Regions from separate parts of the Enterobacter cloacae complex sp. IR5418 genome, predicted to be linked through region 1. Evidence: predicted binding sites of a transcription regulator. Region 1 holds the regulator's gene; the other holds the start of a gene.
What was found. The regulator PurR, encoded in region 1, represses purine synthesis genes. The targets are predictions, from matches to a motif close to CANGCAAACGTTTGCNTG.
Positions count from the first base shown of each region.

Region 2: the regulator PurR is predicted to act here: its motif matches at 1,825-1,842, upstream of purE (5-(carboxyamino)imidazole ribonucleotide mutase).

Region 1 is NZ_JBMKHS010000047.1:13,197-18,242, forward strand. Features, by position in the region: gene ACOTX7_RS21975 (MFS transporter) at 1-853, opposite strand, end outside; gene ACOTX7_RS21980 (YnhF family membrane protein) at 1,015-1,104, opposite strand; gene purR (HTH-type transcriptional repressor PurR) at 1,402-2,427, shown strand; gene punR (DNA-binding transcriptional activator PunR) at 2,445-3,356, opposite strand; gene punC (purine nucleoside transporter PunC) at 3,470-4,654, shown strand; gene cfa (cyclopropane fatty acyl phospholipid synthase) at 4,953-5,046, shown strand, end outside.
Region 2 is NZ_JBMKHS010000002.1:164,242-169,287, reverse strand. Features, by position in the region: gene cysS (cysteine--tRNA ligase) at 1-397, opposite strand, end outside; gene ppiB (peptidylprolyl isomerase B) at 573-1,067, shown strand; gene lpxH (UDP-2,3-diacylglucosamine diphosphatase) at 1,071-1,793, shown strand; gene purE (5-(carboxyamino)imidazole ribonucleotide mutase) at 1,913-2,422, shown strand; gene purK (5-(carboxyamino)imidazole ribonucleotide synthase) at 2,419-3,486, shown strand; gene mnmH (tRNA 2-selenouridine(34) synthase MnmH) at 3,570-4,640, shown strand; gene ACOTX7_RS02450 (porin) at 4,732-5,046, opposite strand, start outside.

The sequences.
Region 1 (5,046 bases):
ACGGAATAGCGACCATGATGACAATCAGCAGGGTTAAGAAGCCTTTCAACGTCCCGCTGACGGAGCGGTCGGCAAATTTCCCGCCGAGATAGTTGCCAATCGAAAAACCGACGCCAATCAGCACCAGCATCGCGGTAACATAGAGTGGCGTTGCGTGGGTAATATCGTGCAGCACCGGGGAGATATAGGTATAAAGGGTGAACATCGCCCCCGCCCCCAGCACCGTGGTGAGCAGCGCGGAGAGCACCTGGGGACGCATCAGCACCGCCAGCTCCTTACGCACTTCCGGACGTTCTCCGGCACTCCCCTTTGGCAAAGAGAAGAACAGCGCGACCATGGCGACCACGCCCAGCACCGCGGTGGCGAGGAAAGACATACGCCAGCCGATGGCTTCTCCCAGCCAGGTGGCTGCCGGAACGCCGCCGATATTAGCGATCGTCAGGCCCATAAACATGGTGGCGACCGCACTGGCCTGCTTATGTTTTGGCACCACGCTGGCAGCAACAACCGAGCCCAGTCCGAAGAAGGCGCCATGGTTGAGGCTGGTCAGAATACGGGAAAGCATCAGCGTGGTGTAATCCGGCGAAATTGCGGAAAGCACATTTCCGAGAGTAAAAATTGCCATCAGGAAAATCAGCGCATTGCGGCGCGCACGGTGCGAAAGCAGCAGCGTCATCAGCGGCGCGCCCACCATCACGCCGATCGCGTAGGCGCTGATTAACATACCGGCCGCAGGGATAGAGACGTCCACCCCCCGGGCGATAACAGGCAGTAACCCCATTGGGGAAAATTCAGTGGTGCCAATCCCAAAAGCGCCAATCGCCAGGGCCAGCAGGGGAAAATTGATTTTCATGAATGAACTCCGGATGCCGTGTCCTGACACGACACAGAACTAAGAAGTCAAAAGCATGACATCAATCACAAAAAATGAGAAGTTAACATTTTGGCAAAAGATTTTTGCCGGAGAAGGAACAGTTGCAGAAAGAGAGGGAGAAGCGTCTCCCCCTGTGTAAATCAGTGCAGCGCAGCCGTTAATCCACCGGCGACGATAAGAGCAAGAACAACAATGGTGGTAAACAGCGAAAACTTCAGATCGGTACTCATCAATTTTTCTCCTTTTATTCACCCTACGAAAAGTGAGCTTGCTCATTTTTACACAGTTCAGGTCAAAAATCTTCCAGGATTTAAACGGATATCCACTTTACCTCTTCCCCTTTTCATCAAGATAGGACAAAATTCCACGCTAAATTTATTAGCGTACCGGCCACTGACCCCCTCCTGACGTCCTGTGTCGTTTTCCCGGCGTGTCGCAACTCATGTTTGCGTAATAAGGGTGAGAGAAGGCAAACGTTTACCTTCATATTTTTCAGGAGCTTAGGATATGGTCTGGAGTGACATTTAATGGCAACAATTAAAGACGTAGCAAAACGCGCAAACGTTTCCACTACAACCGTATCACATGTTATTAACAAAACGCGTTTTGTCGCTGAAGAAACACGTAATGCCGTCTGGGCGGCAATCAAAGAACTGCACTACTCGCCGAGTGCGGTCGCCCGTAGCCTGAAGGTTAATCACACCAAATCGATTGGCCTGCTGGCCACCAGCAGTGAAGCGGCCTACTTTGCTGAAATCATCGAAGCCGTAGAAAAAAACTGCTTCCAGAAAGGCTATACCCTGATTCTGGGCAACGCGTGGAACAACATTGAAAAACAGCGCGCTTACCTGTCGATGATGGCGCAAAAGCGCGTGGACGGTCTGCTGGTCATGTGCTCTGAATACCCGGAGTCGGTCCTTTCCATGCTGGAAGAGTATCGCCACATTCCAATGGTGGTGATGGACTGGGGCGAAGCCCGCGCAGACTTCACCGACTCCGTGATTGATAACGCCTTTGAAGGCGGTTACATGGCGGGGCGTTACCTGGTAGAGCGTGGTCACCGTGAGATTGGCGTGATCCCGGGGCCGCTGGAGCGTAACACCGGTGCTGGCCGTCTGGCCGGTTTCATGAAAGCGATGGAAGAGGCGCTGATCACCGTACCGGAAAACTGGATTGTTCAGGGCGACTTTGAGCCGGAGTCGGGCTATCGCGCCATGCAGCAGATCGTCTCCCAGCCACATCGCCCTACCGCGGTGTTCTGCGGCGGCGACATCATGGCGATGGGCGCGCTCTGCGCGGCAGATGAACTCGGCCTGCGCGTCCCGCAGGACATCTCGGTGATTGGCTATGACAACGTGCGCAACGCCCGCTTCTTTACCCCGGCGCTGACCACCATTCACCAGCCAAAAGATTCGCTGGGTGAAACGGCCTTCAATATGCTGATGGACAGGATCGTCAACAAGCGTGAACAGTCCCAGTCCATTGAAGTCCATCCGCGCCTGATTGAACGCCGTTCCGTTGCGGACGGTCCGTTCCGCGACTACCGTCGTTAATCCTTTTACGGGGTCAGCTATGCTGGCCCCCGTAACCACTCCCGGTTCAGCGTTTCGCTGTCACCCAGATAATCCAGCAGCCAGGCCATGGCGGGTGAGACGTCGTTTTGCTGCCACGTCAGACAGCACGCAGCATCCGGGAAGGGATTTTCCAGCGTCAGCGCCACCCACTCCCCCGCGTCGATGCGCGGACGCGCAAAATGCACCGGCACCATGCCAACACACAGCCCCGCGCTCAGACAGGTGGCTGACGACTCCCAGTCCGGCGCGACCACGCGGCGCTGATTATCCAGCAGCCAGGTAATGCGCTTGGGCAGCGAACGGGAAGTATCTTCCAGCACCAGCGAAGGCCAGTTGCGCAAGGTGTCATCGCTCAACGGCCCTTCCAGCGCCGCCAGCGGGTGATCGCGCGCGACTACGCAGGTCCAGCTCAGCATGCCCATGTCGCGAAACGCGTAGCGCCCACCAACCGGGATCGCCTGGGTTGCACCAATCGCCATCTCTGCCCTGCCGTCCGCCAGCGCGTCCCAGACGCCGTTGAACACTTCCTGCGATACACGCAGTTCGACGTCGGAAAAATGACGATAAAAATCGACGATCATCTGCCGGGTCCGTTCCGGCTTAACGATATTATCTACCGCGATTGAGAGATGCCCGCGCCAGCCGTTGGCGATCTGCTGACACTGCTCGCGGGTGATCTGCATTTTTTTGATAACAGACCGCCCTTCTTTCAAAAACCACGCTCCGGCAGGCGTGAGTTCTACATCGCGATGACGCCGCTCAAACAGCGGGACCGCCAGCCATGCTTCAAGCTGACGCACCGTATAGCTGATAGCCGAAGGAACGCGATGCAGCTCCTGGGCGGCACCGGTGAAGCTGCCGTTACGCGCCACGGCATCGACCACTTCAAGGGAATAATCTGACCACATCTTTTGCCTGCAAAATTTTTGAATGGACCCGCCAAATATTAGCGTTTCACAAGCCGCTTTGCACTCCCTACACTCTGCGCCAACGTACACCTGCCTCCTCAGGAGAATAAACAGTGCAACCCAGGAAAGGATTTTTAGTCTGGCTCGGCGGCTTAAGCGTGCTGGGCTTTTTGGCGACCGATATGTATCTGCCCGCGTTCGCCGCGATGCAGGAAGATTTGCAAACCCCTGCCGCCGCCATCAGCGCCAGTTTAAGCTTGTTCCTTGCCGGCTTTGCTTTTGCGCAATTGCTGTGGGGGCCGCTCTCGGATCGTTTTGGCCGTAAACCTGTCCTGTTGCTGGGGCTGGCGATTTTTGCCGTAGGCTGTCTGGGTATGCTGTGGGTCCGCGATGCCGCCTGGCTACTGGCGCTGCGCTTTATTCAGGCGGTCGGCGTCTGTGCCGCAGCGGTCACCTGGCAGGCGCTGGTGACCGATTATTATCCGGCCTCGCGCACTAACCGCATTTTCGCCACCATTATGCCGCTGGTTGGCCTGTCACCGGCCCTCGCCCCGCTGCTGGGCAGCTGGATCCTGGCGCATTTCGACTGGCAGGCCATTTTTGCCACGCTCTTTGCCATCACGCTGGTGCTCATGCTGCCCGCAATCGGGCTTAAACCAGCACATAAAAAAGAGACACATCCGGACGCGAAGCCCATTACTTTTACCACCTTACTGCGGGCAAAAGCCTATCGCGGTAACGTGCTGATTTATGCCGCCTGCTCTGCCAGCTTCTTTGCCTGGCTGACCGGTTCGCCGTTCATTCTGCATGATATGGGCTACAGCCCGGCGGCTATCGGCCTGAGCTACGTTCCACAGACCATCGCCTTCCTGGTGGGCGGTTATGGCTGTCGCGCCGCACTGCAAAAATGGGATGGCCAGCAGATGCTGCCCTGGTTACTGGTGCTGTATGCGTTAAGCGTGATTGCGACCTGGGGCGTAGGCTTTATTCCTGGCGCCGGGCTGGCAGAAATTTTGATTCCGTTCTGCGTCATGGCGATCGCGAACGGGGCCATCTACCCTATCGTTGTGGCCCAGGCGTTGCGTCCTTTCCCGCAGGCGACAGGCCGCGCTGCCGCGCTGCAAAATACCTTGCAACTTGGCCTGTGTTTCCTGGCCAGCCTCGTGGTCTCTGCGCTGATTGCCACACCGCTGCTCACCACTACCAGCGTGATGCTGGTTACCGTTGCGCTGGCAGGGCTGGGCTATCGCATGCAATCCTCTGCCCATCGCGCGCAGACAGAAACGTCGCACGCCTGATTGCATGGGAAATTATGTTAATAACCAGTGATTAGGTTGCTAACAATTTTCTGTTGAATCACCAAATTTTGCGGCCTATACTGAATTTGGTTCGATTAAATACGATAAATATTAAGTGTTAACGGGAGCCGGAGTGCTCCCGTTTTACCATGGAAGGCATTTCGGCAAGGGTCATCTCCCTTCCTCTGTTCTACGTCGGATATTAGCCTCACGGGCATTTACCGTGAGATTTCTCACAAACCAAAAAAGCGTCTACGCTGTTTTAAGGTTCTGATCACAGCAAGGTGATGGAGAAGCTATGAGTTCATCGTGTATAGAAGAAGTCAGCGTTCCGGACGATAACTGGTCCAGGATCGTCAGTGAACTGTTGGGACGTGCGGGCATTACGATTA
Region 2 (5,046 bases), on a different contig from region 1:
GACCGCGTTCGATCAGCTTTTCGGTGATCTCGATGATTTCATGAATGTGATGGGTCGCGCGCGGCTCGCTGTCCGGGCGCAGAATATTCAGGGCATCAAAATCTTTGTGCATTTCCGCGATCATGCGATCCACCAGCGCGACAAAGCTTTCGCCATTTTCATTAGCACGTTTAATGATTTTGTCGTCAATGTCGGTAATGTTGCGCACGTACTTCAGGTTATAACCCAGGAAGCGCAGGTAGCGTGACACCACGTCGAACGCGACAAAGGTACGGCCATGGCCGATATGACAGAGATCGTAAACCGTAATACCACACACGTACATGCCAACTTCCCCGGCATGGATAGGTTTAAATTCCTCTTTTTGGCGCGTCATTGTATTAAAGATTTTTAACATCGAAGATTCCATGTAAACACGTGTGTGGATTGTTTGTTCCTTATAATACCCATAATTCGGAGTATGGTCAGCACACAATGCAAGGTGATCGTGTCCTGTGGTTATGCTATAACAAGCCCCTATATGTGACCCGAGCACGGGTCGACGCACCACAATAACGGAACAGGATGCAAAAATGGTTACTTTCCACACTAATCATGGCGATATCGTAATCAAAACCTTTGATGACAAAGCGCCTGAAACAGTTAAAAACTTCCTGGACTACTGCCGCGAAGGTTTCTACAACAACACTATTTTCCACCGTGTGATCAACGGCTTTATGATCCAGGGCGGCGGTTTCGAGCCTGGCATGCGCCAGAAAGAGACGAAAGAAGCGATCAAAAACGAAGCGAACAACGGCCTGAAAAACACCCGTGGTACGCTGGCAATGGCCCGTACTCAGGCGCCACACTCTGCAACCGCACAGTTCTTCATCAACGTAGCGGACAACGACTTCCTGAACTTCTCTGGCGAAAGCCTGCAAGGCTGGGGCTACTGCGTATTCGCAGAAGTGGTTGAAGGAATGGACGTGGTCGACAAGATCAAAGCCGTTTCTACTGGCCGCAGCGGTATGCACCAGGACGTTCCTAAAGAAGACGTTGTGATCACAAGCGTGACCGTCAGCGAGTAATTGGTGGCGACACTCTTTATTGCGGATCTGCATCTGCAAACAGAAGAACCGGCGATCACCGCCGGTTTTCTGCGTTTTTTACACGGTGAAGCGAAAAGCGCCGATGCGCTGTACATTCTGGGCGACCTGTTTGAGGCCTGGATTGGCGACGACGACCCGAACCCGCTGCACCGTGACATGGCTGCGGCCATTAAAGCACTGGTGGATTCCGGCGTCCCCTGCTATTTCATTCACGGCAACCGTGATTTCCTGATTGGCCAGCGCTACGCCCGCGAGAGCGGCATGACGCTGCTGCCGGAAGAGCAGGTGCTCGACCTCTATGGCCGCAATATTCTGATCATGCACGGCGATACGCTCTGCACCGACGATACCGGCTACCTGGCGTTTCGCGCCAAAGTCCACACCCCGTGGATCCAGAAAATGTTCCTCGCCCTGCCGCTGTTTATCCGCAACCGCATCGCCGCCAGAATGCGCGCGGGCAGCAAAGCCGCCAACAGCAGCAAATCGATGACCATTATGGACGTCAACCCGCAGGCGGTGGTGAACGTAATGGAAAAGCATCGCGTTCAGTGGCTGATCCACGGCCATACCCATCGTCCCGATGTGCATTCCCTTATCGCCAACGGTGAACCGGCCCATCGCGTCGTTTTAGGCGCCTGGCACAGGGAAGGATCGATGGTGAAAGTCACGCCGGAAGGTGTGGAACTGATCGCCTTCCCGTTTTAACCTCTCCCCGTTTTTTCGCCCATTTCTCGACAACGCAACCGTTTTCCTTGCCGGTATTACATGCTATTCTCTGTGCCCTCGAAAGCAGTGTGTTCCGCACCACAGGAGTTTTAAGACGCATGTCTTCCCGCAATAATCCGGCGCGTGTCGCCATCGTGATGGGGTCCAAAAGCGACTGGGCTACCATGCAGTTCGCCGCCGAAATCTTTGAAATCCTGAATGTTCCGCACCATGTTGAAGTGGTTTCCGCGCACCGTACGCCGGATAAACTGTTCAGCTTCGCCGAAAGCGCCGAAGTGAACGGTTACGAGGTGATCATTGCTGGTGCGGGCGGCGCAGCACATCTGCCGGGCATGATTGCCGCCAAAACGCTGGTGCCGGTACTGGGTGTTCCAGTACAAAGCGCCGCGTTAAGCGGGGTGGATAGCCTTTACTCTATCGTCCAGATGCCGCGCGGCATTCCTGTCGGTACGCTGGCGATTGGTAAAGCGGGTGCTGCAAATGCCGCCCTGCTGGCCGCGCAGATCCTGGCGACGCATGATAAAGACTTACATCAGCGTCTGGCTGAGTGGCGTAAAGCCCAGACCGACGAGGTGCTGGATAACCCGGATCCGCGGGGTGCAGCATGAAGCAGGTTTGCGTTCTCGGTAATGGTCAGCTTGGCCGCATGCTGCGTCAGGCCGGTGAGCCGCTGGGTATTGCCGTCTGGCCCGTCGGGCTGGATGCCGAGCCGGAAGCGGTGCCGTTCCATCAGAGCGTGATCACCGCCGAAATTGAACGCTGGCCGGAAACCGCCCTGACCCGCGAACTGGCGCGCCATAACGCCTTTGTGAACCGCGACGTATTCCCGATCATCGCCGACCGTCTCACGCAAAAACAGCTTTTCGATAAGCTCGGTCTTGCGACCGCGCCGTGGCAGCTGTTGTCTGACAAAAGCGAGTGGAACGACGTGTTCGCGATGCTGGGCGAACTGGCGATCGTGAAGCGTCGCGTGGGTGGCTACGACGGTCGCGGCCAGTGGCGCCTGCGCGCGCACGACACCGCCGAACTGCCGGACGACTGCTACGGCGAGTGCATCGTCGAGCAGGGCATTAACTTCAGCGGTGAAGTGTCGCTGGTGGGCGCACGCGGGCACGATGGCCGCACGGTGTTCTACCCCCTGACGCATAACCTGCATCAGGACGGCATTCTGCGCACCAGCGTCGTCTTTCCGCAGGCCAATGCCGACCAGCAGGCGCAGGCGGAAGAGATGCTTTCTGCCATCATGCACGAGCTGGGCTACGTAGGCGTGATGGCGATGGAGTGCTTCGTCACGCCGTCGGGCCTGCTTATCAACGAGCTGGCGCCGCGCGTGCACAATAGCGGCCACTGGACGCAAAACGGTGCCTCCATCAGCCAGTTCGAGCTGCATCTGCGCGCCATTACTGACCTGCCGCTGCCGCAGCCGGTGGTGACCAGCCCGTCGGTGATGATCAACCTGATCGGCACCGATCTGAACTACAACTGGCTGAAGCTGCCGCTGGTGCACCTGCACTGGTACGACAAAGAGGTCCGCCCGGGTCGTAAAGTGGGCCACCTTAACCTGAACGATACCGACACGGATCGCCTGAGCGCCACGCTGGAAGCGATTGTTCCCCTGCTGCCGCCAGACTATGCAAGCGGCATTGTCTGGGCGCAGTCAAAACTGAAGTAAGTATCCCCGCCGGGGAGTTGACCTTCCCCTTCCCCGGCGTACAATCCCCGCCCATTGCTGCTCAGTTTTCTTCTGGAATCATCATGAACGATGGAACGGACTATCGCGCGATCCTCGCGTCCGATACCCCAATAATCGACGTTCGCGCGCCGATCGAATTTGCCCAGGGTGCGATGCCCGCCGCACTCAACCTGCCCTTGATGAACGACGACGAGCGTGCCGCCGTCGGCACCTGCTATAAACGCGAGGGACCCGAAGCCGCACTGACGCTCGGCCATCGCCTGGTGAACGGCGAGACGCGAGAGGCGCGCATCAACGCCTGGCGCGAAGCCTGCCTGACCCATCCTGAGGGCTATCTCTGCTGCGCGCGCGGCGGTCAGCGCTCACACATCTCCCAGGCCTGGCTGAAAGCGGCGGGTGTCGATTACCCGCTGATCCGCGGCGGCTATAAGGCCCTGCGCCAGACGGCGATTCAGGTGACCGTTGAGCAGTCACAGAAACCGATGGTGCTTATCGGCGGCTGTACCGGCAACGGTAAAACGCTGCTGGTGAAACAGCACGTACAGGGCATTGATCTGGAAGGGCTGGCGCACCATCGCGGCTCGTCGTTTGGCCGCACGCTCACCCCGCAGCTTTCTCAGGCGAGCTTCGAGAATCACCTTGCGGTTGAGCTATTGAAAAAAGATGCCACGCGCTGGGTACTGGAGGATGAGGGCCGGATGATTGGCTCTAACCACCTGCCGGAGTGCCTGCGCGACCGCATGGCTGACGCCCCTATCGTGGTGGTCGAAGATCCGTTTGAGATCCGCCTGGAGCGCCTGCGCGAAGAGTATTTTGACCACATGTGGGCCGATTTTTCTGCTGCCTACGGCGAGGAAGCGGGCTGGAAAGCGTACAGCGAATACCTGCACCACGGCCTGTTCGCCATTCGTCGCCGTCTGGGGCTGCAACGCTTCGCGGAATTTACCGCCCTGCTGGACGCCGCGCTCGTCGCGCAACAGCGAACAGGCTGCACTGACGCACACTACAGCTGGCTTGCGCCGCTGCTGAAGGACTATTACGACCCGATGTACAGCTATCAGCTGGATAAAAAAGCGGAGAAGATTGTCTATCGCGGAACGTATGGCGAGATCGCTGACTGGCTTAATCGCTAAAAGAAAGCCGGGTGGCGGCTACGCCTTACCCGGCCTACATGTTCTACCCGTCTGTTCCCTCTCCCTTTCAGGGAGAGGGTTAGGGTGAGGGTTAGAAGTCGTAACGCAGACGCACCAGGTTCATGTCGCCCAGGTTGTCGGTGCTGGAAGTGAACACGTGTTCGTAATCCACACGGAAACCGTAGTCCAGCTGGAAGCTGATACCCACGCCGTTGTCGATACGCTGGTAGTTACGGCCATTCACGTACTCGATGCGGTCACCCATGAAGTAAGGCTGGATGGATTTCACCGCATACTGACCCACCGGGAACTTGTACCCGGCAAAGTATTCAATACCCCATGCATCACCGGCGAAGTAGTCGTTAACAGACACTTTTTTGGTGGTCATGAAGTTCTGATACCAGCC